One region of the Exiguobacterium sp. s34 genome, then DNA from elsewhere that is predicted to be linked to it. Evidence: predicted binding sites of a transcription regulator. Region 1 holds the regulator's gene; each other region holds the start of a gene.
The links. Region 1 encodes Rex, which represses fermentation and respiration genes when NADH is low (regulators of the CRP and FNR family bind a similar motif). Its sites were predicted from a motif close to TTGTGAAATATTTCACAA; they were not measured.

Region 1 (8,203 bases):
AATTTGATGAAGGATGAACCGCACTATCTATAAGAAAACGCGAAAGCTGTTAGCTTCCGCGTTTTTTTGTTAGGCATTCACTTTGTCTTTCATCGCTTCAAGCGCACCGCTGTTCAGGAAGTGCCATGGTTTGTTGTAGTGCGGTTGGAAGAAGAAGTCGACATATGCGAGCTCTTCGATCGTCATCTCGTTTTGGATCGCAAGAGAGAGCGTGTTGACCGCTTGTGTCAAATCCGCTTTCGACAACACTTGTCCTCCGACAATGCGATGCGTCTCTTTTTCGTAGACGAGTTTGAATTCAACTTTCTCTGCGGTCGGCATGAACTCCGGACGATACGCATCCTCGATGACGACACTTTCTACGTCGAGTCCGAAGAGTGTTGCCGCTTCTTCCGTTAACCCAGACGACGCGATGTTCCAGTCATAGAGTCGTAGTCCTGACGTTCCTTGTGTCCCTTGATAGCGGACACGAGGCTGCATCATGTTTTCTGCGACGAGCGTTCCCATCCGGACCGCATTCGTCGCAAGTGGGATATAGGCGTGTGTACGCGCCGGGTTGTAGTAGACGGCACAGCTGTCGCCTGCCGCAAAGATGTCCGGGTTGCTCGTGCGCATATATTCATCGACGATGATGGCACCGTTTCCGAGCATGTCGACCTGTCCTTCTAAGAGTCCTGTGTTCGGACGAAATCCGACACACAAGATGACGAGGTCCGCCTCGAATTCACCTTTGTCCGTCACGACATGTGTGACGTTTCCGCTCGTTCCACGGAATGCCTCGACCGTCTGACCAAGTTCGAGGTCGATTCCGCGACTTGTCATATCCGCTTCCAATTGATCCGTGAACGACTTGTCGAGATATTTGTTCAAGATACGGTCGGCACTGTCGATGAATGTGACATGTTTACCGTATGCTTCAAACGCCTCGACGAGTTCGACCCCGATATACCCCGCCCCGATGACGGCAATCTTCGTCGCGTCTGTCGCCCGCTCGATAATGCGTTGTGCGTGCGCATAGTTTTTACAAAGTTCGATTCCATTCATTTCGATTCCTGGGAGCGTCGGGACGATCGGCCATGAACCTGTCGTGACGATCAAGCGGTCATACGTGTCATGCACGTCTTCTCCCGTCTCGAGATTTTTGGCGTGGACCGTCTTCGCTTCGACATCGATGGATAAGACGTCATGTTTCATCCGCATTGTCGCTCCGAGTTCTTCAAGTTCACGTGGAGATGAGTAGAATAATTCTTCTGCACGTTGGACGACCCCACCGACGTGGAGCGCAATCCCACATGAGAGGAAGCTGACGTTGTCGTTCCGCTCGTAAACGGTGATGTCGAGATTGTCGTGCTTTGCGAGTAACCCTTTGACAGCTGCTGTTCCTGCGTGTGTACATCCGATGACTGCGATTTTCATATGAGTCGTCTCTCCTTTTATGTTAGACCGTACGTTTCTTTTCACATTGTGATAAATATCACATTTAATTCTTGACCTTAGTGTACTATTTCACAATATAGGATTCAATGACTATGCTCACTATTTCACGTAAAAGTGTCTAAAATTTGAACAGTATGAACTTCCAATTGAACTATAGTGTAGTGCACATAAAAAAGCATCGTCCCATTTACGGAACGATGCTTATTTCTCATTCATCTGTTTCATTAAATCCATCTGTTCTTGCACCATCGCTTCTTTCTCCCGACGTAGCACTCCTTTGTAGGCGACGCGTGAAATCGATAAACTGATTTCATATAGGAAGAAGAGTGGCAATGATACCATGAGGTGCGATGTCAAATCCGGCGGTGTGATGAATGCCGCGACTACGAATAGCGCGAAGTACGCATACTTACGAATCTTCGATAAGAAGTATGGTGTCACGACACCAATCCGGGTCAAGAACATCGTCACGACCGGCAATTGGAACAATAGACCGAACGGGATCGTCAGTTGCAACAAGAACGTGAAGTAATTGTTGGCTCCGATGATTTGTTCGAGTCCGAGGTCTTGCCCGAGGTCCGTCGAGATATCGAGGACGAGCGGGAACAACCAATAGTAGGCGAACGCAAGACCGATCAAGAACAATCCGAAGATGATCGGGATATAGGCAAGGGTGCCTTTCCGTTCATTCGGATGCAGACCGGGTGCGACAAACGCCCACACTTGATACAGTAGGAATGGGCTCGCCGCAATCAGGCCGATGATGAGCGCCAAGTTCAAGTAAATCATGAGCGGGTCCGCGACCCCAAAGGCGTTCAGTTCGAGCCCGCGTTCGACGAGATCTTCTTGCAAGTACGCGAGTACATATTTGACACTCGGCAAAGCCATCAAAAAGAAGGCAAAGACGACAAATGCAGATAGCATCAGTCGTCTTCGCAGCTCTGTCAAGTGATCGGTAAGTTCCCGCTCTTGATCAGGTTGATGATTCATGGCTTACTGCTCTTTCTTTTCGATAGCTTTCTTGTCGTTCTCGTCGTGCTCGTTCATCATGCCGTTCGTTGCATTTTTGAACTCACGAAGCGTCTGTCCGGCCGCGCGACCAAACTCCGGTAATTTCTTCGGTCCGAAGATGATGAGCGCGATGATGGCGATGATGAATAGACTCGCCCCACCCGGAATTCCGACGACGAGTGATGATGCTAGTAATTCCATTATTGATGGACCCCCTCAGCGGTTGGATAGTGTTGCATAAAGTAAATGAGTGACTGCAGCTCAATCGACAAATCGATGTGATGAACGCGAACCGTGTCCGGTACGGTAAGTCGTGCCGGTGTGAAGTTCAAGATGCCCTTGATGCCGAAACGCACCAAGTCGTCTGCGACGGACTGCGCATAGGCAGAAGGTACCGTCAAAATCGCGACGTCAATCTTGTTTTGCTCCATAATCTGTTCCATCTCATCGACGTGATGAATTGGGACGCCTGACATCGTCGTGCCGACTTTTGTCTCGTCTGCGTCGAACCCGACGACGATATGTGTGTTATTGTTTTTAAGGAAGTTATAGTTGACGAATGCCGTCCCAAGGTGACCGACCCCGACCAAGGCGACATTCGTAATCTCGTCCTGATTCAGTGTCTTTCGGAAAAAGTCTAACAGATACTGCACGTTATAGCCATATCCCTTTTTACCGAGCGCACCGAAGTACGAGAAATCACGGCGAATCGTAGCCGAATCGACCTTGACCGCCTCACTCAGTTCTGCTGAAGAGACACGTTGTTTCCCTGACGCATGCAGGCTTTGAATAAATCGATAGTATAGTGGCAACCGTTTGGCTGTCGCTTGTGGAATCTTTGGTTCGTTTTGACTCAACGGAAAGAGCCTCCTTTTTACGACACGTTACAAACGAATCTGAATTTCATACACCTTGATTGTAAACGAATTCACATGACCACTCAACGAATATACCTAAAATCGCTGAAAAATACAGTATACTAAATAGAGAGAAAGGGGTTTTTTCACTTGATCCTACTGCAAGTCAATAACTTATCCAAATCCTTCGGCGTTGAGCCGATTTTAGAAAACGTAAAACTCGAAATCCAAGAAGGCGAACGCGTCGCCCTCGTCGGTCGTAACGGGGCCGGTAAGTCGACGCTTTTGAAGGTCATCGCTGGTGAATATAACTATGACTCTGGGGACATCATGAAGCCGAAAGACGTCACGATCGGCTATCTCGCCCAAGACTCAGGGCTAGAATCCGATGAGACCATTTGGAACGAGATGCTCACCGTCTTCACGGGCTTAATCGAGCAAGAAAAGACGCTCCGTCGCATGGAAGCAGATATGGGCTCGGAACGGATTTTAAATGACGCTGCGGCGTACGAACGTCTCCTCTCTTCTTATGATGAAGAGCAGCATACGTTCAAAGAACGTGGCGGATATCAATATGAAGCAACGATCCGCTCGGTCCTCCATGGAATGCGTTTCTATCCGGACGATTTCGAACGTCGCATCGACACACTCTCCGGTGGACAACGGACACGCCTCGCCTTGGCGAAGATGCTCCTTCAAAGTCCCGACCTACTCATCTTGGACGAGCCGACGAACCATTTGGACATCGAGACGCTCGCCTGGCTTGAGAAGTACTTGAGCGGCTATAAAGGCGCCGTCCTCATCGTCTCCCACGACCGGTACTTCCTCGACCGTGTCGTCTCGGTCGTCTATGAGCTGTCGCGTCACCGCAGCCGCCGTTTCGTCGGGAACTATACGAAGTATCTCGAGCAGAAGGCCGCCCTCTACGAACAAGAAAAGAAGCAGTTTGAGTCGCAGCAAGAAGAGATTGCCAAGATGCAGGACTTCATTCAGCGAAACATCGCTCGGGCGACAACGACGAAACGTGCGCAAAGCGTGCGGAAGCGTCTCGAGAAAGTCGACCGCCTCGATGCTCCAGATGGTGACGAGCGCAGTGCCGTCCTTTCCTTCTCCATCAAACGCCAAAGCGGAAACGATGTATTGAGCGCGAGTGACCTCGCCATCGGATATGAGGACGCAATCGCCCAACATCTTCGCTTCCAGCTACAACGCGGTGAATCGGTCGCCCTCGTCGGTCCGAACGGGGTCGGAAAGTCGACATTACTTAAAGTGTTGACGAAACAGCAAGCCGCCCTCACTGGCGAGATTCGCTACGGGACCGGCGTCGAGATCGGCTACTACGATCAGGAACAACAAAACTTGTCCGACGCGAACCGTGTCATCGACGAGATTTGGAATGACTGGCCACTCATGCGCGAACAGGAAGTCCGGAGTCTTCTCGGACAATTCCTCTTCAGCGGCGATGATGTCATGAAGCGCGTCCACGAACTCTCTGGTGGCGAACGGGCACGTCTCACGTTGGCCAAATTAAAGCTCGAGCAGCCGAACCTGCTCATCTTAGATGAGCCGACGAACCACTTGGACCTCGACTCGAAGATGATTTTAGAGAATGCGCTCCTCGACTACCCAGGTACAATCCTCTTTGTCTCACACGACCGATACTTCATTGACCGACTCGCGACACGTGTGTTAGAAATCACGCCGAACGGCATCGACGAGTATCTCGGGGACTACTCGTATTACGTCGAGAAGAAAGAAGAACTCGAAGAACTCGCGCGTCTCGCTCGTGAAGAGACGAAGCAGGTCGTTGTGAAGAAACAGCGTGCCGACAAAGAGCAACAACGGGAAGAGCGTCGGATCAAACAGCGCATCGAAGAGATCGAACTTGCGATTGAGCAACATGAGAACCGCCTTGATGAAATTGAACAATTGCTCTGTGAACCGGATGTCTTCAACGACTTCGCCCGCGCCCAGGAGTTGTCAACCGAATCAGACGCAGCGAAAGAATCGATCACAGCTCTCTATGCGGAATGGGAGGAACTCCATACATGATGCGTACCCGTGCCATGCGAATCGAGTTCATCCAAGCGTTCCTCACGGGACTGGCCTACATTGTGCCGACCGGAACCGAGTTCGTGTCTGAACTCATCCGAGGCGAATCGACAATCGTCCCGTCTATTCTCTTTTACTTTTTACCGGTCGTGATTGGCTTCATCATTCAGACGTGGCCAGGGATTCTACTCAGTCTTTTCAGTGGCCTTCTCATGAGTACGCTCTTCATCCGTATCGTCGTCTGGCCGGTCGATGTGACCGTTCATACGTTCTATGCGCCCGGCTCGGTGTGGGCCCACTTCTATGAAGAGACGCTCTTCATGTGGATTCTCGCCCTCCTCGTGTTTATCGTGAGCCGCATCAATACATGGCATCGCGAGAACTATCGACAGCCTAAAGCGTGAACCATCCGTCCTCTTTTTTGCGAGAGGACGGCTTTTTGATTTATGTATAATTTTTTTTATAGATTAGGCGTTTTTTCTTAATTTGTTTTTCGTTAGAGTGCGCGTTATTCTAGTCACGTACCGAAACAACGGAGTATTTCTTAGGAGGAATGACAGATGAGTAAACATGTATTAACGGTCGTGACGAACGCAAAAGAAATGAAGGACGGTCACACGACTGGACTTTGGTTATCCGAATTTGGTGAGGCATACGTCGAGTTCAAACAACAAGGATATGACATCACGGTCGCTAGCCCGAACGGTGGTCAATCTCCAATCGACGCACGCAGTTTAGAAGGAGAAGTACCGGCTGACATTCAAGCGACGGCTCCTCTTCTCGAAGATACGATTGATTTGAAGACGATCACCAACTTCGATCAATTCGATGCCATCTTCATGCCAGGTGGTCACGGAACAATGTTCGACCTTCCACAAAGTGAAGCGTTGAATGTTGCCATCCGTTCACTATTTGAAGCAGGTAAAACGGTTGCTGCCGTCTGCCACGGTCCCGCTGGTCTTGTCGGTGCGACATTGTCTGACGGGACACCACTAGTGAACGGTAAAACGATTGCGACGTTCACGGATGAAGAAGAACGTGCGACAGGTCTTGATATCTACATGCCGTTCCTACTTGAAACGCGTCTTCGTGAACTCGGTGCGAACATCGTGCTCGCAGACAACTTCACAGAAAACGTTCAAGTCGATGGAAACTTGGTAACAGGCCAAAATCCACAGTCGACGGTTGCTGTCGCAAAAGCCGTCATCAACACGTTAAACTAATCGATTCTTTCTCGTTGCCAATCGATGAAAGAGGACGACCCGCCTGTTCTCGAACAGGCGGGTTTTATAGATGAGGAGGAATGAAGATGATTACCATTTTAGCTCAGATTCAAGCGAAGCCCGGTCTCGGGTCCGCGCTTGAGACACATTTACGAAAAGTCGTCGCCCCATCACGCGCCGAGGCAGGTTGCGTCTTCTATACGTTACATCGTGTCGAAGGCAACTCGGACGCGTTCGTCTTTTACGAGAAGTGGGCCGACAAGGCGGCACTCGATGCGCATATCGCCTCACCCCACTATCAAACGTATCGCAAAGAAGCAGAAGCATTGCTTGCTCGTCGCGATGTTCAATACTTAGAAGAAATCAAGGAGGTAGACTAACCGATGGAACGTTTTCACTATCACAACCCGACTAAACTCTTATTCGGGAAAGGACAACTGGAATCACTCCGTACCGAAATTCCACAATACGGGGACCGCGTCCTTCTTTTATACGGTGGCGGGAGCGTCAAAGCAAACGGACTTTATGATGAAGTGACTGCTCTTTTATCCGACATGGGAGCAACCGTCGTCGAACTCTCTGGCGTCGAACCAAATCCACGTCTGACGACAGTTCAAACAGGGATCGACTTAGTCCATGAACATCACATCGACCTCATCCTTGCTGTCGGTGGAGGTAGCGTCATCGACTGTGCGAAAGGAATCGCAGCCGGTGCAAAATATGACGGGAATCCGTGGGACATTGTGACACGACAAGTCCCCGTCACAGATGCGGTACCGATTGGGACCGTCTTGACATTGGCGGCCACGGGATCGGAAATGAATGGTGGAGCCGTCATCACAAACTGGGAGGCACAGGACAAGCGCTCGTTCGGTTCACCACTCACTTATCCGAAATTCAGCGTGCTCGACCCAACGTACACGTTGAGTGTACCGGCGAACCAAACCGTTTACGGAATCGTCGATATCATGTCGCACGTCTTCGAACAATACTTCCATGCTTCAGAGAACGCTTTACTCCAGGAACGCTTCGGAGAATCGATTTTACGGACCATGATGGAGACGGCGCCTCGTCTCGTTGAAAACTTGAATGATTTCGACGCACGCGAAACGATGTTGTTGAATGGAACGTTCGCCTTAAACGGGACGTTATCGATGGGCGTGAAGACGGATTGGGCGACCCATATGATTGAGCATGCGGTCTCTGCCGTCTACGATATCCCGCACGGTGGCGGTCTCGCCATCCTTTTCCCGGAATGGCTTCGCTACGTTGGGAAGACACGCCCCGAGCGCATCATTCAACTCGGTGAACGCGTCTTTGGTATTGACGTGAATGGCAAGTCGGATGACGTGCTCGTCGAGGAGACGGTTCAGGCTTTACAAGACTTCTGGACATCAATCGGTGCCCCGTCACGTCTGAGTGATTATGAGATTGACGCCACACACCTCGAATTGATGGCAGAACGGGCGATGGTCGCTGAACAGATCGGCCAGTACGTCCCACTCCGTCAACAAGACGTAGCGACTATCTTAACAAATGCATTATAAAAAGTAGGGCCCACGTGGGTCCTACTTCATTTTGCCTCCTGCAACGCTTTGATGACTTGGTTGATGACGGGGTCAT
Region 2 (8,203 bases), on a different contig from region 1:
CATCGACACACCGGGTATGCGCGAGTTTGGCCTATGGGAAGGAAGCGAGCACCTCGATGAGACGTTCCGCGATATCGAAGCGCTTGCCGAGACATGCCGTTTCCGCGACTGTTCTCATAAGAAAGAACCGGGATGTGCCGTCCAAGAGGCGCTCACGAACGGTACGCTAGATGCGAAACGCTATGCGAGTTACGTCAAACTTGAGCGGGAACTTCTTTATATGGAGAAGAAACAGGCAGAACATGCCCGCGTCTTAGAAAAGAAAAAACGACGAATATAGTTCGTTGGACTGTGAGCGAAGTTGCTCGCAGTCCTTTTTATTGTAATTTGACAGTTTCTCTAGGCAGGCGTAAACTTGCCATATACTTAAAATGTTTACCTAGGTAAACAAATTAACCATTAGGCAAGAAAGAAGGATCTGTCATGTTGAATGAAGTCGAATCAATTCGGACACATCGCTCGATGACTCAAAAACTTAAAACACTTCTCCCTTTTCTAGGTCCAGCTTTTGTCGCTTCGGTCGCATACATCGATCCCGGAAACTATGCAACTAATATTGCAGCAGGTTCTCAATTTGGTTATTTACTCTTATGGGTCATTTTAATCGCAAACTTGATGGCCGGATTAATTCAAACGCTGTCTGCTAAAATCGGAATTGCGACAGGAAAAAATTTACCTGAAATTTGTCGTGACCGTTTCTCTAAGAAGACCGCTATCTTTTTATGGATTCAAGCCGAATTGATGATTATGGCTACTGATTTGGCAGAATTTGTTGGTGCAGCACTCGGGATCTACCTCGTGTTTGATGTGACGCTCATTCAAGCAGCACTTCTTGCCGCGGCCGGTTCTTTTGCCATTTTAGAAGTACAAAGACGTGGCTATCGCCCACTTGAAACGCTTGTGACCGGGATGCTACTCGTCGTTGCTCTCGCGTTTGCCATTCAAACGTTTAGTGCCCAACCCGAAGTGATGCCCCTTTTATCAGGTCTCCTCATTCCTCGTTTTGACGGGACAGAAAGTATTTTACTAGCTGCCGGGATCTTAGGTGCAACGGTCATGCCGCACGCTATTTATTTGCACTCCGCTTTGACACAACGACGAATCAAGGGAAAAGATGTGGTAGCACGAAAGCGTATCATGAAATTTGAACGAATTGATGTGACAATCGCAATGGTCCTCGCTGGCGCAATCAATGCCAGTATGTTGATTATCGCAGCCGCCGTCTTTTATAAGAATGGGATGATCGTAAACGATTTAGAAATCGCTCACCAGCAGTTTGACTCTTTTTTAGGCTCACCAATTGCCATTCTATTTGGCATCGGCTTAATGGTTGCCGGATTATCAAGTGCATCCGTCGGGACATTGGCCGGAGATGTCGTCATGCAAGGGTATATTCAAAAGCATATTCCGATTTATGTACGTCGTGTAATTACGATGGCCCCGCCACTCTTACTCATCCTGTCCGGTGTCAACTTGTCAAACGCTCTCGTTTGGAGTCAAGTTGTTCTTTCTTTCGGTATTTCATTCGCCCTCATTCCTCTGCTTCTCTTTACGAGCAATAAAGAGTTAATGGGTGGGCTCGTGAATCATCGCTTTACGACATGGATTGGATGGGGCATCACAGCGATTGTCATCGCATTAAATCTATTTTTGATTGTCCAAACCTTTATCTAATCTCTGAATCTATAAAAACAAGCGCAGGCCACATCGGCCTGCGCTTGTTTTTATACGGTTCCCTGCAAAATCCCTTCCGCCCATTCGACTTCATCGGATGTTGGAGGTTTCGTACCTTTGAGCGGATAATCCAGTCCGAGCGCCTCCCATTTGTAGACGCCCATCTCATGGTACGGTAAAATCTCGACTTTCTCGACATGGTCTAGCTTTTGAATGAACGCCGCGGTACGACGAAGCGCACCTTCTTCAAGCGTCCATCCAGGTACAAGGACGTGGCGAATCCACATTTTCGTTCCGCGCTCGGAAAGGTGTTCGGCAAGCGCGAGCGTGTTGGCATTGCTACGTCCCGTCAATTTTTTACACATGTCATCGTCGATATGTTTGATATCGAGTAAGACGAGATCAGTGTGATCTAAAATGGCATCTAAATTAGGAGGACGGAGTGCACCGGACGTATCAAGCGTCGTGTGAAGCCCGTGCTTTTTCGCTTCGCGTAATAGCGCCTCTAGAAATTCTGGCTGGGCAAGTGGGTCACCACCTGAAATGGTGATGCCGCCATTGGATGCTTCCATGAACGGACGGTAGCTGAGGGCCTCTTGAATAACGTCTTCAGCCGAACGGTGATTATTCTTTTTGAAATCCCACGTGTCCGCGTTATGGCAATAGAGGCAACGTAATGCACAACCTTGTAAAAAGACGATGAAGCGAATACCAGGGCCGTCAACTGTTCCGAATGATTCGACCGAATGTACATATCCCATTGTCATCGAAATGACCTCCTAACGAATGAGCGGCCCTCCGTGGAAGGCCGCTAAGCCTTTACTTACAACGAACCGTGGAACGTACGGTTGATGACGTCGATCTGTTGCTCACGTGTCAACTTGATGAAGTTGACCGCATATCCTGATACGCGGATTGTGAGTTGTGGATACTCTTCTGGATGTTCCATTGCATCTAGAAGCGTCTCGCGGTTAAAGACGTTGACGTTCAAGTGATGTCCTTTGTGTTCTCCGCTCATATACCCATCGAGAAGTGCCGCCAAGTTAAGTTCGCGTGCGATTTCTTCTTTTCCGAGTGCTTTCGGTACGATTGAGAACGTGTATGAGATTCCATCTTGCGCGTGTTCAAATGGAAGTTTCGCAACAGATGAGAGCGATGCAGCCGCACCTTTCGTATCCCGTCCATGCATCGGGTTTGCACCTGGAGCGAATGGTTCACCGGCACGGCGACCGTCTGGCGTGTTCCCTGTTTTCTTCCCGTAAACGACGTTTGATGTGATCGTGAGGACCGATTGCGTATGAAGCGCGTCACGGTATGTTTTATGCTTCCGTACTTTTTCCATAAACGATTCGACGAGTTCGACGGCGATTGCGTCGACACGATCATCATTGTTTCCGAATTTCGGGAAGTCGCCTTCCGTTTCGAAGTCGACAATGATGCCTTCTTCGTTTCGGATCGGTTTGACGTTTGCGTATTTGATTGCTGAGAGACTATCAGCCGTTACCGAGAGACCCGCAATCCCACAAGCCATCGTCCGCAAGATTTCTGGATCGTGAAGCGCCATTTCGATTCGTTCGTACGCATATTTGTCATGCATGAAGTGAATGACGTTGAGTGTGTTGACGTATAGCTCTGCCAACCAGTCGAGTGTACGGTCAAAGTCGGCATATACTTTTTCGTACGTGAGCACATCCTCTGTGTTCATTTCCCAAGACGGAGCGATTTGAGCGCCACTCTTCTCATCTCGTCCACCGTTCATGCTATAAAGAAGGGCTTTTGCCATGTTGGCGCGCGCACCGAAGAACTGCATCTGTTTCCCGATCTTCATCGGTGACACACAACATGCGATCCCGTAGTCGTCACCGAATTGCGGCATCATTAAGTCATCGTTCTCATATTGAATCGCTGAAGTTTCAATCGACATTTTCGCACAGTATTGTTTGAAGCCTTCTGGAAGCTTCGTCGACCAGAGAACCGTCAAGTTCGGCTCTGGAGCAGGACCGAGGTTCGTGAGTGAATGCAAGAATCGGAACGAGCTCTTCGTGACGTTCGAGCGACCATCTTCACTCATCCCACCGATTGACTCCGTTACCCAAGTCGGGTCACCTGAGAACAATTCGTTATAGTCCGGTGTCCGTAAGAATTTGACGATTCGAAGCTTCATAATGAAGTGATCGACGATTTCCTGAACGTCTGACTCTGTTAAACGACCAGCTTCAAGGTCACGTTCAGCGTACACATCAAGGAATGTTGAGACGCGTCCAAGTGACATCGCAGCACCGTTTTGTTCTTTAATCGCAGCAAGGTATGCCAAGTACACCCATTGATACGCTTCTTGCGTGTTTTCCGCAGGGCGACCGAGGTCAAATCCATAAGCGTCCCCGAGTTGTTTAAGTTCTTGGAGGGCACGAAGTTGTTCATTCAGTTCTTCGCGATCGCGAATATCCGACTCGGATAAGAACCCACCGCGTTTCGCCAAATCTTTTTTGCGTTCTGCCATCAAGAAGTCAATTCCGTAGAGGGCGACGCGACGATAGTCACCGATGATGCGTCCACGACCGTAAGCATCGGGAAGACCTGTGATGATTCCTGATTTACGAGCTGCCCGCATTTCCGGCGTATAGGCATCAAAGACACCTTGGTTATGTGTTTTACGAATCTCTGAGTAAATTTTTGTAATTTCTTCATCTGGTTCGAAACCATATGATTCGAGTGCTGCATCGACCATGCGAATACCGCCATTCGGGTGAATCGAACGTTTGAACGGCTCATCCGTCTGAACGCCAACGACTTTTTCTAACTCTTTGTTTAAGTAACCTGGTCCATGCGACACGATTGTCGACGGTGTGTGTTGATCGACGTCCCAAACGCCGCCGCGCTCACGCTCTTCTTTTGTCAGTTCCATCACACGGTTCCAAAGAACGTTTGTCGCTTCTGTCGGACCTGCCAAGAACGTATCGTTCCCTGTGTATTCATGACGGTTCAAACGGATAAACTCACTGACATTTACTTCATTCGTCCACTGACCAGGCACAAAACCTGACCATGCGGATTTGATTTCAGTTGCCATGTTGATTCACTCCTCATTCTCGAAAGTAACTGCGTGTTATCTATACTGTGAGTGTACGTGAAAACGTGAACAATATGTTTTACATTCTTGTGAAACTTGTAACAATCTTATGAACGTGATGAAACAGCCGTTTTTGAAAGCGTTTTACAAACTGTTACATCTACTAGTTTATCTATTTTGAAACAGCTGATTCCCATTTGAATAGGGTTAAACGATCATCTGTACTAATTTGATTGTTCTGTGACGAACTATACAGTTTTTAGGGTGATAAATCTCACATCATTCGGTTAGAACTTGAATTTTTGTGTCGTATCAGACACAATGAAGGCAGAACATTGCATAAGAGGAAGGGGTTCTACTCATGACGTATGAACCATTAACAACAAGCCACGCCTTTCAAGTCGGCGATCGCATCTCACTGAAAGTTGACGAAGCTGGTGAAAAGCGTGACGGATTTATCACAGAATTTGAAGACGGAGGGTTTTGGATTCGCTTTGACGATGACATCGAGAATGAAGATTTTATCGATTACCGCGACCAGTTACTTGCCGTACTTTTGTCGCGTCCAATCCATGTCATCACGGTACATCCGGAACTGAAACCGTTCGAGCAAATGACGTCCGAGTTACAGTATCGCGTCTACCAAGGATTCACGATTGAGAAAGTTGAATTGACAGCAGAAGGTGCAGACGCCCACATCAAACTCATCGAAGACGGTCAGACGTTCACACAGACGTTACGTTCTTCAATGGAAGATGGTCAGGAGCATGTTCGCTATATTTGATGAGGGAGCGCTTTCGCTTCCTTTGTTTTTGCCTAAAGATAAGGAGACCTATTATGAATTTTACAAAACCTTTTATTAACGAAACGTGGGAACGGATGGGCTTTAACGAGCCGATGCCGGTCCAAAAAGAAGCGTTCCCCCTACTATTAGATGGAAAAGATGTGACAATCGAAGCACCGACCGGGACGGGTAAAACGCTCGCCTACCTGCTTCCAGCGATTGAAAAGATTGACCCATCGAACGAACGGATCCAAGTCGTCATCGTCGCCCCGACTCGTGAACTTGTCATGCAGATTCAACAAGTCGCACAGCGCTTCACTGAAAAAGGTGATGTCCGTATCGGTTCATTCATCGGTGGCGTCGAATTGAAACGCCAAATCGACCGAATCAAGAAAAAGCCTCATTTGATTGTCGGGACACCGGGACGTCTCGTTGAATTGATCGACAAGAAAAAACTGAAACTCCATGAGACGCATACCGTCATTTTAGACGAAGCCGATCAAATCATCGACAGCGGTTTGACAGAGGCAGCGGAACGTATCATCAAGCATACTTCGCACGAACGTCAGCTTGCGCTCGTCTCGGCAACACTCACCGATTCACTTAAAGAATGGTCGGCACCATTCATGGACGAACCAGCACACATCAAAATCGAGCGTGCTGTCAGCGATCAAGTGACATACGGCTATATGTTGACGACGCGTCGGTACAAACCAGAACTCTTACGCCGTCTTTCGCACGTCGATGGCGTGAAAGCACTCGCGTTCATCAATAACCGCTCGTTCTTACCACCACTTCGTGGAGAGCTTCAGAAGTTGAAAGTGAACTATCGCATGCTTGACAGCTTGAAAGGAAAACGCGAACGCGTCGAGACACTCCGTGAATTCCGTAAAGGCGAATACCCGCTCCTCATCACGACAGGTCTCGCGGCGCGCGGTCTCGATATCGAAGATGTGACACATGTCGTCCATTTCGACTTACCAGAATCCATCGATGACTTCATCCACCGTTCAGGCCGTACGGCTCGCGGTAATGCAGGCGGAACGGTCCTCTCCCTCGTGACGACAGACGATTTGCCACACTTGAAATCATTCGCACGTCAACTCGGTGTCGAGTTGAAAGAACTCGAGATTTATCGTGGCGATGTGATTGAGAAACGAATCGAGGAGAAGCCTCCTGTCGTCAAACGTCCTGCGAACAAGCGAGGACCGCGCCGATGAAAAAAGACCGGAAAGTAATTCCCTTCCCTTTGCTCGTCGAAGAGTCCGAATTGCTTGCCGAACTGAAAAAGTTGTATGAGCAAGCGGCTCTCGCGCGAAGCACGCAATGGACAAATTATATTCAAGAGATTGCATCGGAAGGGACATGGCATTTAAAAGATGCCGAGCTCTTCCGCGACCTCTTCATCGATTGGGCCGTCTTCTTTGAGACGGACGAGGAGGGGATGACGCCACATGGTCGCTACTTGGCCGACCATAAAAGCGATATGTCACCTGCCCTCTATCACGCACTTCGTGGACTTGCCGTCCCGCGTTGCAGCATCTTTGAAGTGACGGAAGACGGTCAGTTGAAAGACTGGGAGTCGAAAGAGACGTACGCTGTCCAGTTACCGGAAGAACGTGAGACTGGTGACCTCGTCCTCGGGAAGTTACTCGATATCCGAGGCAGTTGGCGCTTCGGCTCGGCGTTTCTCGCCTTACCTGCGAAAATGTCTGGAAACGTGTCCGATCTTTATATCGACTTTACGGATGAAGTCGGCCCCGGTGCCTTTTTGGAGCAGTTCCCGGAGTTCTGTGCGGAACTGATCGACTTGTTGCTGGATTTAGAAGAAGGCGTCATCATACCGAAACCATCAAAATAAGCAAAGGGCCGCGGCCCTTTGCTTATTTTTGTCTAACGTACACGTCAATCTGTTTAAGTATGTCACGCGCTTCTTCATTTTCAGGCGTGATTGCCGCACTTGAGATTTGTTCCCCATCCTCGTATACATCGATGACGACACCATCTTTCGCTTGGCGCGTTTGGTACAGACGACCGTTTGCATAGAAGGCGTGATCCACCGAGTCGAGAACGTTCCGGGTCATCTGCTCACCTGTTTTTAAATCAATGACAGTTTCTTCGCCATCCGTATTTAGTGTGAACAGTTTATTTTCGAACACTGTATAGTCCCAAAAGTCTTGATTTCCTGCCAACTGAACAACTTGTCCTGTTTCCGTATCATAAGCGAATTGGCCCGGCATCGTAATTCCACTATAATACGTTTCTTCCCCTTCTCTAATTGTCTCATAGGCATTGACACCGACTGGGACATAGCGTGTTTCGGACATTGATGGTGATCCACTTGTTCCATAAAAACGACTTGTTCCACTTACGTGCGTGATAAATCCATTATCCAACTTTATTTCTTTGACAGTGACGTCATCCATCGTTTGATTGAATGTCGCAAGCATCGTCGTTTCATCACCATCATAGCCTTCTCGATAAATCAAATTTAGTTGACCATCATTTATGAACAAACCTGCCCACACACCTGTCAAGATCTCGTAAATTTGACGATCTTTTGCATCGAACTCATATGTGGTTATCTCTTTTCCGTCTAACTGGTTAAAGATTATGAGCTCTTCATTTCTATTTTGGCCAATTCCTATGAATCCATTTTCCGTTTGAATTGATTG
Region 3 (8,203 bases), on a different contig from region 1:
TCATGCTTCTTCCTCCATCGTGGACTGGACATAACGATTTAACAATTCTCTTGTCGCTTCCATAGATGACACATGTGTCCGTTCATAGCTATGACTCGACTCAATCCCTGGACCAATCAAAGCATGTTTTACATCGTAGCCTGCGCGAATGGCAGCCGATGCATCCGATCCATAATAAGGATAGATATCTACCTTATATGCAATGTCATGCTCCTTACATAATGAGGTAAACTTTCTGCGAAGATTGATGTCATATGGTCCAGATGAATCTTTGGCACAAATTGAGACTGTATATTCATCTGAATGTTGACCATCTCCGAGCGCTCCCATGTCGACGGCAATGTATTCCACAACCTCTTCCGGAATGCCTGCATTGCCCCCGAATCCAACTTCTTCATAATTCGAAATCAAGAAGTGAACCGGGTGAGGCAGGTCGTAGCTAACCAAATCTTTAGCCAAGTCTAATAAAATAGCTACGGATGCTTTATCATCCAAATGACGTGATTTCACGTATCCGGAAGTCGTCACCTTGAATCGTGGATCAAATGATACAAAGTCACCGATTTCGATTCCAAGTGCCGTCACATCTTCACGAGAATGAACTTTCTCATCCAACCGAACTTCAATGTTTGATGGAGAGCGCTCTGCAGAATTCGTGTCTTTATAGACATGCACACTCGATTGATGGATGAGGATAGTCCCTTCGATTGCCTCGCCTTCCTCACGATGAACGAGACAGTTCTCACCTTCAATTGCCGTCCAAGCGTACCCTCCAACTTGAGTGAGTCGTAGGCGTCCACTTGGCAAAATGTCCTTGACCATCGCTCCAAGTGTATCGACATGCGCCGTCAATAGACGCGCCTCCTTCGAACGACCCGGGAATGTGGCCAGTAATGCCCCTTTATGTAGCCGAGACGTTTTAACACCGATTGACTGAAGCTCTTTTTCTGCAAAACGAATCGCCTCCTCCGTCATACCAGACGGACTTGGAATTTCAACTAATGTTTTCAGTGTATCAATCATCATATTCTCTCCTTACCAAGAACCGTACCCATATAGTAGACCAAATAACACGGTCGCGAGCACAGAAAATAAGATACGTTGCTTGCGATTTTTTTCATCGGGCAATCCGACGACCCCAGAGACGACGAATCCACCAAGTAACCCACCCGCATGCGCGAAGTGGTCCAAACTCGCGCCTAGTACAAACGCAAGTCCCACATTTAATCCTAACATAATAAACAGCGGAGGTCCGAGCGTCTTCATAAAGAGGGAGCGATCACGAAGTCCAAAATAGAGTAGCGCGCCGACCAGACCAAATAATGCTCCTGATGCCCCGGCTGAAATCGATTCACTGAACGCATACGATGCCGTCGTCGCTAGAATGCCACCAACCACGTATATGATAAAAAACCGGATCGACCCATACATCCGTTCAACGAGCGGACCAAGTGACCAGAGCGCAAACATATTGATGGCAAAGTGAAACCATCCGATATGCAAAAACATCGGCGTAATCAACCGCCACCACTCTCCCTCGTCGATGAGTGGGTTCACTTTCGCACCGAATGCAATCAAAGTGTTCGGATCGAGCGTCGAACCGACGGATTCAGCCAGCCACATGACTAAAAACGTAATGAACATCAACCCGTACACTACTTGTGGTTTTCCGAACGAGAATCGTTTCTTTAACTCCGCTTTCTTCTTTTTATCCATTGCGACCGCGAGCATTCGAAAACGATCGTCTTCCATCGTAGGGCTACATATCGAGCGAGATAACGTCACTCTCGCTGGAATCGGGAAAGTCATGCTCTCAATCCGCTCTTCATCGACAAGACGTTCACCATATATATGAAGCGTCAATCGCTTTCGCCCGATTCGAGATAGACGAAATGCGCCCAGGATGGCGTTCACATCGGTACTGACATGATTCGCCCACGCTTTTTCAGTTTGAACGTATAGGTCATAGCGGTCACCTGCTTTTGTATCAAACAAGATGACCGCACGAGACGGCTCTAAGATCCCTTCGATTCGGCCACCGTCCTCGACCGCCTGATAAATATCTTCCCAAAAGCATGTCGCCACCAATACCCCTCCTCTCTTATTCTATTGTAAATCACGTGACATCTCACCACAAAGTCGTGACTTGTTTCAAACGTACAAAAAACCCGCAACCTCTACGGCTACGGGTAAATCAGTATTTAGATTACAAGACAGGCTCCATCGTTTTCATGAGGACATTCGCAGAATGTTGCATTTTTTGATGCTCTTCTTCTGACAATTCAATCTCAACGACTTCACGCACACCTTGACGGTTGATGATGGCCGGTACCCCGATATGAATATCGTGTAATCCGTATTCCCCATCGAGGTGAGCACCGACTGTCAACAACGTGTTTTCATTACGAAGAACCGCTTTGACAAGGCGAAGTAATCCGAGTCCGATAGCATAGTATGTCGCACCTTTACGTTCGATGATGTGATAAGCCGCATCACGTACGTTCACATAAATGTCCTCAAGGTCTTGCCAGTTATATTCATCATGCTCTTCAAGCAACTGTTCAACAGACTTCCCGTAAATTCGGGCATTGCTCCATGCAGCGAACTCGGTATCACCATGTTCACCCATGATGTAGGCATGACAGTTACGTGGGTCGACGTTGAAATAATCGCCGAGCATGTAACGTAAACGAGACGTATCAAGCACTGTACCTGATCCGAAGACGCGATGTTTTGGAAGTCCAGAATATTTCCATGCCAAATGTGTCATAATGTCGACTGGGTTTGAGGCAATAATGATGATACCATCAAAGCCAGAATCCATAATGTCTGAAATCATCGATTTCATGATCTTCGCATTTTTTTCAACGAGGTCAAGACGAGTCTCCCCTGGACGTTGTGGTGCACCTGCAGTAATGACGACGATATCTGCTACACCACAGTCTGCGTAGTCTCCTGCCCAAACACGCATTGGTGAAGATGCGAACGAGACACCGTGGTTCAAGTCCATCGCTTCCCCTTCTGCTTTTGCCTTGTTGATGTCAATGATGACAAGCTCTTCACAAAGACTTGCTGTCGTTAACTGGTATGCGAAGCTCGCTCCAACTGCCCCTGCCCCTACGAGTGCAACGCGCGTTACTTTAGCATGATTTAATGTTTCCATATTGTTTCTCCACCCTTCGAACAATCTGTTTCATGTATTTGTTATCTCTGTTACAACAAGATTGTAACATCATTCACAAACCCTAACTACAGCGGAAACCGTTTTCACTTTGGCAATATTGTGACAACTTTCACATTCATTTGAAACATCTTCATTTCCTGTACTACCCCTCATCCGAATACGAAAAAACAAATCATCGCCGCTCCAAACACGGACAAAAAATTGACTGCATCATTTCCAAGAACCCGCCATCCCGAAACATATGTTGTCGGAACTTGATGATGAGTGTTCTTCTCGGTCAACTTCCCACACACCGTACAGCGAAACTTTCGTTGTACCGTTGCACCGAGCAATGTGTCGATGACGCTTCCACTTAGTCCGATTCCCCAAAGTGCCAATAGTAATGCCAAGTCTAATTCGACAAACAAAAGAGACGAGCAGACAATCATAAATGCGCCTAATACCGACATGACCGTTCCAAATGTCGAGACAGCGCCACTCGTTCCCGGCTCAACTTCCCTGAACGAGAACATGAACCGAGGTTTACGTTTTGCGAGGACACCGAATTCAGATCCCCACGTGTCACTCGTCGCTGCTGCAATGGACACGATGTACATATATAGATAGACGACATCGTCCGTCAGCAAATAACCGAGGGCACAAAGTATCCCTACCCCTCCATTGGCTAACACTTGGATGGCGTCTCGAGCCCCCGTTTTCTCGACGATTTCATCCACACTTACTTTATCGCGAGATCGATATTTTGATGCGAGAGAAGACGTCGAGAAGAAGACGCCGAGTAAATAAAGTCCGAACCACCCAAACGACAATCCAATCAATACCCCTGTTATCACCGTCAAGATTGCTCCTGAGAGAGTTAAGGAGCGCAACCGATATCCGAGAAAGGCGACGATACAAGTTACAACAAATATGGCGAACATTGAATCATCTCCTTTTCTGTCACAATCCACTGCACAGGAAGATCGTGTGGTTCTGTCGGCACTTGATCGACAAGTTGAACGGAATACGCTAACGAAACCGTTATCCCTTCATATGTACGTAAAAAGCGGTCATAGTATCCTCCACCCCAACCAATACGGTATCCCGATCGGTCAAATACCCTTCCCGGTACAAGACATAAGTCGATTGCTTGAGTCGTCGGTGGAGTGGTCGGCTCCAAAATATTCATGACACCCGTCTCGAGATCATTCACAGAATGAATGATATGAAACGTCAACCCTTGTCCCGTTACTTTCGGGACGCACACCGTTTTTCCTGCTTCAAACGCCTCATGAATGATTGGGGACGTATCAATTTCGAGCGGAAGTGAAGCGGTCAATGCAATTGTCTGGCTTTCCTTCCATATATCTGTCGAGAACAACCGTTGATGGATGGATTGATCGACATGTGGTCGATTATTCATTTGCTTAATAGATTGATGGACAGTCTGTCTTAACGCTGCTTTTTCTTCCACAACGCATTCCTCCTTACAAAAAAAGCCGCCACATATGTGACGGCCGGTCCCTTATTACTTCACTTCGCGGTAAAGCGTGTGACGACGGAGACGTGGGTTGTATTTGCGCAACTCAAGGCGCTCAGGGTTGTTACGTTTGTTTTTCTTCGTGATGTACGTGCGATCGCCTGTTTCTGTGCAAGCTAATGTAATTTTAACGCGCATTTCTTTCACTCCCATCTTAATGATGTTGTATCAAGTGCTTTTGCTTTACAGTCTAAGCATACTCAATTATCCTACCAAGTTTCTTGTGAAAAAGCAAGATTATTTCACGTTCTTTTTCATTGATTCCTGTCCATATGGAGAAGTTTCAAGGGGTAGGCATGTGTTGACATTCTCGCTTACCTTATACCATTGTTCTAGGTCATGCATCGAGAGCTCTTCGCCGACATATACGCACTCCGCTGCAGAGAACACACTGTTTTCAATTCGATGGATCGCATCGAACAAACCACCATGACCGTGCGGGTTACGTGTCGCTTCAAAGGACAACATAGTTGAGTATAACGGAAGCGCAAGGGATTGCGCAAGTTCTCTTGCAGCAGGAATCGTCATCCAATCAAAATGATGAATCACTTTGAACGATACTCGTTTTGAAAGTTCATGAACGAGTTTTACATACGCAATATTATGTGTGGCGACCTGATTCATGACGTGCTCTAAAAATGGGCTAGTCGGACGGACCCGATATACATGAACGTTTCCATGTCGTTCGTATTCCGGCAACTCATCGTGATACGGTGTCAACACATAGACGGTTTCTCCCTCATTCGCTCTCGCCTCTACTTCCTCGACGACACGATGCCCAAGTCCACCGACGATATGACCGTGATATTCCGGTGTGATCATGAGAATTGCCGGATCTTCTACATCCCGCTCAGTCGTCACATAATAATCGTGAGGAGACAGGAATGAATCGACATCAAGGTCTTCGTCTTGTAGGAATGGGTACGCCGCATAATGATCATCGAGCAGTTCACTTGATACCCCACCTTGATAAAGCGCCGTCTCAAGTTCGGCAAAGAGGCGTGTATGCTCACGGAAGCGCTCAGCCGCATATTGTGCCGTCGTTTGACCATCTAAGATAAACGCCCAGTCACTTGATACAGCTAACACATAATGGCGAATCAATTGCTTTAAGGCACGATTCGTCAAATCAGACTGATCACGATAATCGGCTACGTCTTTGACAAGCTGCATTTCCATCATATGAAGATGACGGAGCATCCATTCATTCCGTTCATTGATCCACACTTCACCGTAGCCTTTTCGTCCCCATGTGTTCATGGAAACATGGACGGTTTGTAAATCTTTGAAGTGACGCTCTAGGAAGATCGCCGGCGTGATCGTTTCGATTCCAAATTCCTCGAGTCGCTCTGCGACCTTCCCGAGAAATTCAGGACCTTCAAACCACCAATGACCAAACAATTCTGCATCAAACGGTGCCGTCACCAAGAACGGCGGGAACGTTTGACCTCCATGGGCCTCGAGATGGCCCTCTAACGTTTGTGCGAAGTCTGTCGCATGATTCTCAATTTGATGTTCAGCCCACTCACGTACATAGAAGTCTTTTTGATCGGTGTCACCTGTGATGCGGTGCATTTTTAATCCTGTGTCGAATCGAATGCCTTCCGGATGCATGAACGATTGGATATAATCCCAATCTCGGTCGTAGGCCAAATCTCGATAGAATTCACGATAATCAGGGTGACCCGGATATCCAATCATCGAACTCCAAATTTTACCCGAAATGATTTGATCTCTCGGGAACAATGCGACTCCGTGTGGAGAATAGACGGGAGCTCCAATGCCCTTCTCTGGAGTTGGATCCGCATCGAGCAATGCATGTTCGTCGACAAATGTGTATCGAATCCCTTCTTCGTACAGGATTCTGTCTACACCTGGCGTGTAGGCACACTCAGGCAACCAAATGCCGGTCGGACGGAACCCGTAATGACGTTCGAAGCAGTTAAGACCTGTCCGAATTTCAGCACGAGCTGCCTGTTCCGTAAAGAGGTGCGGGGTGAAACCATGGGTCGCTGTACAAGTCACCATGTCAATATAACCCGCTTCTCGATATGTACGGAACGCCACATTCAAGTTTTTATTCCAATGAAGGAACGTATTTTTCAAATCACGATAACGTTGCTCATAAAAATGTAGCGTTGACGTCTCTTCATCCGTTCTCCCCTCAGAGAGCTCCAACGCGATCAACTCAAGCATCTCATCTAAGTGTTCGACGTATCGATCTTGGATGAGGGGGTCCGCGAGCATTTCTACGACAGGTGGTGAAATACTAACTGTCCAATGCAACGGACGCTTCAAGCGATCAACTTGCCAAAGGATTGGAATATATGTTTCTGAGATGGCTTCGTACACCCATCTTTCTTCTAAACGATGCTTCTCTTCATGCCTAACGTACGGTAAATGAGCATGAAGGACGAGTGAAAAGTATCCTGGTTTCATGTAGAAAGTCCTCCTTAACGTACGTGACGGTATGCCGCATATTTTGGTAATGTATCTAATAACTCTGGAGATTCAACTTCTCCGTACTGCCAACGTCTCACTGGCTCCGCGAAGCGTCCGATACCAACTGGTTCTGCACGTGGTGTATCAAGTGGTGCCGATGCCACAATTGGTAAAAACTCTCCCTCCATCGTGCGAATCCCGAACTCAAACACGTAGGTCGTATTCGGATCGAGAGGTCGAACGAACCAACTGTTCGTCATTTCAGGGAGATCGAACGTATACGAACGATTCGCGTGACCACTCGCGTAATCGAGCAAGGTCACATCTAAGATACGAAACGCTTTCGGTAGCTCTTCCCATCGTCTCATAAACTGGAGCTCTAACGTTTCTTTCACTAAGTCAGACACTTCCCAGCACACATATACCGAGTTCGGTGATTGAACGACCGCATGCAAGAAGTCTACGTTATATCGTTCTGGCAATTGCCAATAACCTTCAGGACTCTTTTCAAGGAGTGGAGAACGTTTCACATCAACCGTCTCTTTTGCTGATGCGACTTGTTTACGCGAAGTTGATCCCGACGCTTTAGCTTTAGCTTTCTTATTACTCTTTTGTTTCACAGGGACAACTTCCTCCAACTCTTGTTGCTGATTTCTCCATTTTCGCCATGCGTATTGGACTTTGCCAATCGGGACGTCTAGTTCTGCCGCAATCTGTTTCAACGTAAGTCCTTGTTGCTTCAAGGATACGATTTTCTCTTCCATCTCTGTATGGCTCCCTTCATGTAAAAAATCCATGTAGACTAGTATTCGCTCATTCTTTATGAATTCCTGCCCAAAAAAATAAAGAACAACAGCACTGTTGTTCTTTACCACTAATCTTATTGATTCAAATCATAATGTTTCCCTTTTTCGAGGAAAATTAAATGTTCTCCGAAGTTTGTCACGTGATCGCCCATCCGCTCGAGATAACGAGCGATGTTTGAGAACTCGTACACATCGTTCGTTCCGACTGTCATCGCCGGAAGAGAACCGATGTATTGTTTAATCACCGTTAGA
Region 4 (8,203 bases), on a different contig from region 1:
TATTTCGTCGAAGTCGTCGGCAGCGGGTATGACTTTGAACGAATGGGCTTTTTAGACAAAGCAATCGTCCGAATGATGGCCAAACAGAAAGAAAGCTCGCTTGAACTCGATGAGGACAAATTGGACCGGCTCGTGGAGGCGGCTCAAACGTCCGAACGCACCCGGTCTGAGAATCCGTAAGCGAGTAGATCTTTCACATTAATTGGGCTTTTCGTGGAGATGAGTACATCTCCGCTTTTTTTCTGCCCTTCGATTTGATGAAGTGCGATGTTCTCCAGCTGACGTCCTATTTTCAAAGCGATTGGCGCAGATTCGTGGCATCGCAAGTTTTTGATGGTCACTTCATCGGTTCGGTTATCTCCCCCGAACAGCTCGAGATCAGCTCTCGAGGTTGTAAATCCGCGCACGGAGATGCGATGTAATTGAACGCGTCGAGACTTGTATTGAATCGCCAGTGCCGGATGTTGTTCATAATCGTAGGTCGGGTCACCGATGGCGGTCAATCCATGAATCAAGACATCCTGATACGCCGAGACGACTAGACTTCTTGGAGAGGACTTCGCATAGAGCGGGCTTCGAATCGGTTCGATGGACACCAAGTTCGTACCGGACAGAAAACGGGCCGTCGTCGAATCGGGGTCGTCCGCTAAATGATGACTGATGTGGCGGAAATTGAATGAGCGATTGTCATGAACGGAGAGATGTCCGAAGATATGGACATCATGAGCGGCTGACGAGGTGCCATGTGCCTTCACTTCGATTCCGCCAAAACACCCTTCACTTTTATTGTTCACGAGCGTGACATGTCGAGATCCGTCGTCGATTTCAATGCCGTTCGAGTTTGAGAATCCGAGAGCATGCGTTCGACCATGAGGATGATGACAATAGCAGTTGGTAATATAGATAGCATCACTATGATGTGTCGTGATTCCGTCATCGCCATAGTTCGTCGCCTCGAGGTGGTCGAGGTGGATGTACCGACTGCCGTTTGCGGCGCGGAGTCCATCTCCGAGATAATGATAGTGTGGAGACGTGATATCGAACGCATGAAGACCGGCATTTTTAGCCGTCACGTGATGCACCCAGCCATACGTCACGTGCGCAAACATCAAAGCGCTCGATGTCGTGTCACCGCTCGTCGTACGTTTCACATCGCCTAATCGTGCAACGTTCCAATCGAGCGTCAGGTGACATACCTCGATATGATGATTTCCCGCAAATGGGGTGGCGTTTCGCAACAGTCTTCGATGCTTTGGGGCACGATTGGATAGTTTTAGAATCGTGACATCTTGACCGGCACCTTCTAGCACACAGTTGGAAGGGAGGCGAATACCTCGAACGATATACACGCCTGCTGGGACAAAGACACGACGGTTGGAACGGAGAGCGAGACGAAAGGCGAGCGTACAATCCGTTTTACCATCTCCGACAGCCCCATAGTCCGTCACGTCGACGCGTTGTTTCGTGACCTGTATCAGATTCAAATATTCCGCATCGAGTCGGCGCATCCAAACAGGACGAACGATTCCATCGATTTGTTCGAGCGGGAGTGATGTTTGGACAGGAGCAATGCGTTCCGTCAATGGAATTCGGCAAGGTATGGACAGTTGCTGCGCTGAGTAAGACTTTTCGCGTGTCGCTCGGTGCCACTCGAGTGATTGATGAATCAAGTCTTCAGACCAATCCGAGTAAGAAGCGATCATCGAGGCGATTGATTGTTGCTCTCTTGCGTTTTTCATAATAGATCCTCCTAGCATCATCTTCTCTAGCATGTACCCGTTTCACCTTGTTTTTTAGCAATCAGAAGTATTTACTAGACAGAAGCATCTAGTCGTGTTATATTCAATATGTGCTTAATTAAGAATAGCTGGAATCATAATTCACAAGTGCTTGGGATTATTTTTCATTAGATAATCCAGAGGCTTGTATTTTTTTTGGTCAAGTTTTTTCTAGTAAGGCACTACTATAACGCATAGCGTTTATTTCAGGAGGGTTCATTCATGAACACAGGTAAAGTAAAATGGTTTAACTCAGAAAAAGGTTACGGCTTCATCGAAATGGAAGGCGGAGACGACGTATTCGTACACTTCTCAGCAATCCAAGGCGACGGCTTCAAGACACTTGAAGAAGGCCAAGAAGTAACTTTCGAAATCACAGACGGAGCTCGTGGACCACAAGCTTCTAACGTTGAAAAAATCTAATCTTCCTTTCTAAGGAATATGATACCTGCTCGCATCGGCGAGCAGGTTTTTTTGTGTTTAATCGTGTAGTTTGAGGGAACAGTATACGAGCGACAAATCATGAAGGAGGAATTTGGAATGAGTGCAAAAGAAACAGCTTTGAAGATCCTAGATTCAAGTGATGTAGGGACGATGGCGACCGTATATAAGGTGAAGCCCCATAGTCGATACATGACATTTTTCCATGATGATTTCACGCTCTATACAGCAACCTCGAATGATACAGATAAGGTAGAGGAATTAGAGAAGAATCCATATACGCATATTTTGATTGGTTATGATGGAGATGGAGTGGGAGACACCTACTTAGAAATCTTAGGTAAAGCGACTGTGTCAGACGATGAATCGATGAAAGAAAAAGTGTGGAACGACAAACTCGAGGGCTGGTTTGATGGTCCGGACGATCCGAAATTGGTCATTCTCAAAATCGAACCAGAATCGATGCGTGTGATGAACAAAAAAGGGCAGCCACCTCAAGAAGTAACATTGTAAACTTCTCAAAGACGCCTCGAGTAGGCGTCTTTTTGCTGGATGTGAATAGAGTGTGACGTACATATGGACGAATCATGAACAAAGCAAAATACATATGTGAAATAGTGAACATGGGTGTTATATTGTGAATGTAATCACATTATTCATTTATTCAACTTCTTGAAAGGGAGGAATCATCATGTTCACGAAATTTTGGCAAAATCATAACATCGCTACGGCAATCTTGACGGTGTTACGTGTATGGCTCGGTTATCATTGGTTAACAGCAGGTTGGGGTAAAATCACAGGTGGCTTTGGAACGGAAGGTTTCTTAAACAACGCGGTGACGCTCGCGACTGGAGAGCATCCAGCCGTCGCGGGATGGTGGGCTGCATTCTTAGAAAACTTTGCGATTCCGAACGCCGGATTATTCGATGTCCTTATTCCTTATGGTGAATTTTTGGTCGGGTTAGGGTTATTGCTCGGTGCACTCACACGTAGCGCGGCGTTCTTCGGTCTTGTCATGAACATGGCGTTCTTGCTCTCAGGGACGGTCAGTACGAACCCGACGATGTTGATCGTATCTGTATTGATTTTGGTTGCTGGACATAACGCAGGAAAAATCGGAGTCGATGGCTTGTTCCTTCGCAACTTCGTCGAAACAAAAGTATTGCATCGTTCACCAAATCGTCAAATAGCCTCGTAACTTTTATGCACTCTCCTGTGACAAACCTCTCATGTTTCGGCTACGATAGATATAGCCTACAGAGATAAAGGAGAACGCATATGACTACGACTCATTTTAAATGGATTGGCTACACAGAAGGTGTGTCCTTCTTGTTGTTACTGTTCATCGCGATGCCACTGAAATATATGGCGGGTATTCCACTCGCGGTCAGCATCGTCGGCGCTGCACATGGTTTCTTGTTTGTTGCCTACGTGCTCGCAGCCGTCTACATGGCATGGCGCTTCCGTTGGGGCTTCAAAGTTCTGACGCTTGCCGTCATGGCATCGGTCATCCCATTCGGACCATTTTTATTAGAGAAACGGGTACTCCCGTCAACAGAGAAGACATCGAACTGATTCGTTCGATGTCTTTTTTCGTTACGAGATGCGTTCGATCGATTGGACTTCTGCTCGTTCTGCTTGGATATCGTGACGGATGCGATGCATGGAAATCAAAGTGAGACTAAGCAAACAAATCATACAGATGGTGTAGAGAAGAGCGACTGGAATTAAATCGCTTAAAAAACCGAAAAGAATGAACCCAAGTGGTGTGATTCCCATTGCAAGTGACTCGAGGACTCCCATTACACGACCTAGATAATTTGGATCTGTGTTCGTTTGTAAATACATCTGAATCGGAATATTGGCTCGAATAACGAAGAGGCCACTCAATAAAGCGAAAAATGAAAAGAATAAAATTGCGGGCAATACGTTGAATGTAAAGTAAAGTGGGATGGCTGGACCGATAAAAAGTAAGCTTAAAGCAATTAAGGCACTTCTCATCGTTGAAAGTCGGTACTTAATTTTGAAGAATGGTAATGCATGTAGTAATGAAGCGACTAAAAACCCAATGGCGAACATACTTTCTAAAAATCCGAACTGAAGAGGTGATACCCCGATTTCTTGTAAGGCAGCAATAGGGAATAAGACTTCGGATGCGACAAAAAAGAAATTAAGAAAAGTAGCGAGGAGCGCAATGGTCCATAAAACACGCTGTTTTTTAAGATATTGAAACCCGGATTGTACTTCTTTCCAAGTCGACTGAGACGTTTCTTGAATATCGCGGGTTTGAAATTTAAGTTGAGTGGCGACTAATCCTGCGATGAAAAATAATACAGCTGAACTGAACAAGAATACGGAAATCGGTAGAATTTTAAATAAAGCTCCGGCCAATAAAGGTGTGCCAATACTTGAAAATGAGATGATACTTTGGATTAATGAGTTGGTCCGTTGTAACTCTTCTTCCTTAAACAAAAGAGGGATTGAGCTAGATAAAGTCACGGATAGGAAAGTTGAAAAAACAGAGAGTAATGCGGTGATCAAAAGATAAGCAGGGACATTAAATGTCCAAATTAAGCTCGAAATTCCGGCAAGAAGAAACAGCATTCCATTTAACGTTTCCATATTTACGATGACACGCTTGCGATTTAGCTTGTCTGCATAAGCACCAGCAAAAGGAGAGAGCAGAATGCGAGGAAGGGTTCCTGCTAATAAGACAATCGCAAATTGTAACCCTGAACCGGAAGTGGTAAGTACAGTCAATCCGGCGATAAATGTGAACAAGTTTGAGGCGAACAACGACATGAATTTTCCGATTAACAAGATGTGTAGATTCGAAAATGATTTTTTCATAAGAAGTCTCCTTTACAAATTAGTTAAATGTGATTTAACATTATCATAAAGGCAATTTAGTGAAATGTAAACAAAAAGTTCAATATAATTTAACTTTAAGGGGTGTCATATGATTGGAGAGCGCATTAAAGCATTGCGAAAACAGAAAAAAATGACTCAAACACAGTTGGCGGAAGGAATTGTCACGAAATCAATGCTTAGCATGATTGAGAATGGAAAAGCGGAGGCATCGATGCGCAGTTTGCGAGAACTCGCCAGTCGATTGGATGTATCAGTACAGTTTTTGCTCAAAGATTCTAGAGAGTCTGAACTACAAAAACTTGTAGAGGAAATCGAGTACGCAGATATGGGTTTTATGAAATGGGACAATAAAGATATTATCGAGCGTTTAGAACCATTTCTTGATAGTGACATGCAATCGATTTCGTTGGGACGAGCGTATGTTTTTTATGGTGACGCGATTTTGACGAATGATAATCGCGATTTAGTATTAAATTATTATGATCGTGCTATTGAGTTATTTGAACGATTAGGTGAGAAAGATGAAATTGCAATGACGCGAATCGGTCAAGCATATTATTTAATGCACTGGGATCGATTTGATGAAGCGGGTGAAAAAATCGAACTGATTGAACAGCTCGATTCTCAAGCGATGAAAACAAAAACACGTATCGAATTTTATATGTTACTTGTTTTTAAAGAATTACTTTACAACGCTCAATTGTCTCACGCTATTCAATATTTAGAAGAAGCATTGAATTATATGAAACAGACTCGAACTTATTATCGAGCAGATGACGTATATCGAGCTCTCGTCATTTGCGCACTTTATCGAAAAGAGAATGAATTGATTCAGACAGCAATCATGAAAGCTCGACAGTATGTTGATTTTACCGAAGATGATTCTTCTAGAATGAGATTGGCGTTTACAGAAGGCTTAGTGGCGATGAAACAAAATAATGTAGACTTGATGGGGGTTCAATTAAACATTATCGAAAAAATCTTGCAAAAAGAAGAAAGCTATATGGCGATTAAAGAGGAAAAACGCTTCATTACTCCTTTTGAAATGTTCAAAGGAGTTTATCATGCGATGAAGGGTGATATCGAAAAAGCGGAAGTATTCTTAAATGAATTGTGGGAAAGAAGAAATGAATGGCAACTGAAGCATAGCTTGATTGACCAAGCCATTTATTTAGAAGGACTATTACTTGGTACCCTTTACGGATGTGGGAATCAATGGTTAGAGGAGATCGAGATACTTATCGATCAATTCCCTGAAGGGTACTATCATCAAAACTTAACGGGATTACTAGTTAAAATCAAGGGCTGATGTATCAGCCCTTGAATGTTTGAATCAATGTTCCTTGACCATGCTCGACTTGGACAGAAGCGTGAGCCCCGTTGACGAGCGTCATCTGTGGGGGGACGTGTCCGCAATCGATATCGTAAAAGATTGGAATACCTAGCATGTGGTGAAGCTCTTCATATATCATCTCGACCGTATAGTCTTGATGCACAGATGGTGCATCACTTCGTCCGAATAGAATACCAGACGTATGATCGAACCAACCGGCCCACTTCATTTGGAGGAGGGTCCTTTTTAATGCGGGGACGTTCATCTCGGCATTCTCAAAATACCAAAGAATCGGTTCATCATTCAGGTAATCGTGTTGGAATGTCCTGACGTCGCCATACGGTGTCCCGATTGTATGTAAGAGCACATCGAGACATCCACCAAGCAATCGACCTGTCGCGTGTTGACCCCCAATCGCTTTCCATTCCGTTGTTTCACTCAAATGAAACAGGTGTGGCGTCGGATTGTCATGCTGCCATTCCTTTTGAAACTTCTCAGACGAGCGTTGGATGACCGTCTCGTCGACCCGCGTCGACAATACATCTAACCAGCGTGAACTCGTCTCATCCCACATATCCGCACGTAAATCGACCAGGTTCGGACCATGGGCCGAGGCGATTCCGGTTTTTAGCGTATAGACGAAGAGCAACAAACTCGTATCTGAATAACCGAGCATCCATTTTGCGGGTAAGGATTGCCACTCGATTTGGTCGAGGATCTCCATTAAAAGTTCTCCGCCCCAAGGCGGAATGATCAAGTCGACAGTGTCGTCTTGAAGGAGATTGGTCAGTTCATTTACTCGTACGCGAGCCGGGGAGGACTTCCCGAATTGTTGTTTCCACGCATTTGGAGTGAATTGCAATGTGAACCCTCGATCAGAAAACTTATGTTCCGCTTGATGCAATAAATGGTGTAGTTCTGTTGGTATACCGGATGAGGGAGCGGTGACCCCGATTTGATGACCGGTTAACTGTGGATAACGAATCATGACGACCTCCTGTGGATAAGTGATAAATGGGACGGGTTAAGACGGTTATCCACATGTGGACAACTAGTTGGAACGCATACGTTCTGCATGACGCATTCCCCATTCGTTCATTGCTTCGAGAATCGGGATAAGTGTTTTCCCATACTCACTTAAGCGATAGTCGACACGGGGTGGAACTTCTGGATAGACGGTCCGGATGACGATATCCTGTTCTTCTAAGTCACGGAGTTGCGCGGTCAATATCTTTTGACTGATCTTTGGTAATGCTCGCTTCAACTCACTGAAGCGTAGCGTGTCCCCATTGATTAGGACGAGAAGGATGGAGTGCTTCCATTTTCCTGTGATTAGTTCAAGTGCCGTATCGACTTCGCAGCTTGTTATCTTGGTCACAATCGCTCTTCCTTTCCAATAGTATCGTTGAGGTAACTATACCACCTTTTTGTGCCTACTTCTGCAACATAAGCCGAGCGGGTATAGTGAAGGGGAGGTGATTGTATATGAAAATCGAAAATATTGAACTAGGACCGGTGACACTTCGAGTTCGTGACATCGAACAAGTGACACAATTTTATGTAGACGTGATCGGGATGAGCGTCCTAGAAGAAACCGAGGATTTTGTCACGCTCGGAACGAAGGAGCGCCCGCTCGTCATCTTGCACAGTGTTCCCGAGGCAAAGAAAAATCCGCGGGCGGCGGGGTTATTTCATTTAGCGATTCTATTACCGAATCGTGTAGCGTTAGGAAGTATCTTGGCACATCTCATCGAGCGGCGTATCGAAGTCGGACAAGGTG

Region 2: the regulator Rex is predicted to act here: its motif matches at 4,832-4,849, upstream of pflB (formate C-acetyltransferase).
Region 3: the regulator Rex is predicted to act here: its motif matches at 3,282-3,299, upstream of KNO87_RS06995 (L-lactate dehydrogenase).
Region 4: the regulator Rex is predicted to act here: its motif matches at 2,855-2,872, upstream of KNO87_RS10405 (DoxX family membrane protein).

What each region holds. Positions count from the first base shown of each region.
Region 1 covers NZ_JACSKE010000007.1:98,679-106,881, forward strand. Annotated here, with positions in the region: gene KNO87_RS14030 (PspC domain-containing protein) at 1-33, shown strand, start outside; gene KNO87_RS14035 (FAD-dependent oxidoreductase) at 70-1,416, opposite strand; gene tatC (twin-arginine translocase subunit TatC) at 1,639-2,427, opposite strand; gene tatA (twin-arginine translocase TatA/TatE family subunit) at 2,431-2,649, opposite strand; gene KNO87_RS14050 (redox-sensing transcriptional repressor Rex) at 2,649-3,305, opposite strand; gene KNO87_RS14055 (ABC-F family ATP-binding cassette domain-containing protein) at 3,456-5,357, shown strand; gene KNO87_RS14060 (hypothetical protein) at 5,354-5,761, shown strand; gene KNO87_RS14065 (type 1 glutamine amidotransferase domain-containing protein) at 5,918-6,580, shown strand; gene KNO87_RS14070 (putative quinol monooxygenase) at 6,667-6,960, shown strand; gene KNO87_RS14075 (iron-containing alcohol dehydrogenase) at 6,964-8,127, shown strand; gene KNO87_RS14080 (LysR family transcriptional regulator) at 8,154-8,203, opposite strand, start outside.
Region 2 covers NZ_JACSKE010000006.1:130,160-138,362, reverse strand. Annotated here, with positions in the region: gene rsgA (ribosome small subunit-dependent GTPase A) at 1-280, shown strand, start outside; gene KNO87_RS13120 (Nramp family divalent metal transporter) at 424-1,674, shown strand; gene pflA (pyruvate formate-lyase-activating protein) at 1,725-2,441, opposite strand; gene pflB (formate C-acetyltransferase) at 2,498-4,744, opposite strand; gene KNO87_RS13105 (hypothetical protein) at 5,106-5,528, shown strand; gene KNO87_RS13100 (DEAD/DEAH box helicase) at 5,582-6,748, shown strand; gene KNO87_RS13095 (hypothetical protein) at 6,745-7,389, shown strand; gene KNO87_RS13090 (hypothetical protein) at 7,412-8,203, opposite strand, start outside.
Region 3 covers NZ_JACSKE010000003.1:18,804-27,006, reverse strand. Annotated here, with positions in the region: gene KNO87_RS07005 (M42 family metallopeptidase) at 1-1,023, opposite strand; gene KNO87_RS07010 (YqgQ family protein) at 1-4, opposite strand, end outside; gene KNO87_RS07000 (rhomboid family intramembrane serine protease) at 1,036-2,085, opposite strand; gene KNO87_RS06995 (L-lactate dehydrogenase) at 2,207-3,163, opposite strand; gene KNO87_RS06990 (DUF92 domain-containing protein) at 3,334-4,104, opposite strand; gene KNO87_RS06985 (5-formyltetrahydrofolate cyclo-ligase) at 4,083-4,637, opposite strand; gene rpmG (50S ribosomal protein L33) at 4,692-4,856, opposite strand; gene KNO87_RS06975 (1,4-alpha-glucan branching protein domain-containing protein) at 4,941-7,142, opposite strand; gene KNO87_RS06970 (DUF4912 domain-containing protein) at 7,157-7,909, opposite strand; gene phoU (phosphate signaling complex protein PhoU) at 8,026-8,203, opposite strand, start outside.
Region 4 covers NZ_JACSKE010000004.1:195,096-203,298, forward strand. Annotated here, with positions in the region: gene KNO87_RS10385 (flavodoxin domain-containing protein) at 1-180, shown strand, start outside; gene KNO87_RS10390 (glycoside hydrolase family 55 protein) at 144-1,739, opposite strand; gene KNO87_RS10395 (cold-shock protein) at 2,001-2,201, shown strand; gene KNO87_RS10400 (pyridoxamine 5'-phosphate oxidase family protein) at 2,319-2,732, shown strand; gene KNO87_RS10405 (DoxX family membrane protein) at 2,911-3,417, shown strand; gene KNO87_RS10410 (DUF3817 domain-containing protein) at 3,498-3,794, shown strand; gene KNO87_RS10415 (MFS transporter) at 3,816-5,069, opposite strand; gene KNO87_RS10420 (helix-turn-helix domain-containing protein) at 5,179-6,399, shown strand; gene KNO87_RS10425 (S66 family peptidase) at 6,404-7,411, opposite strand; gene KNO87_RS10430 (winged helix-turn-helix transcriptional regulator) at 7,475-7,801, opposite strand; gene KNO87_RS10435 (VOC family protein) at 7,909-8,203, shown strand, end outside.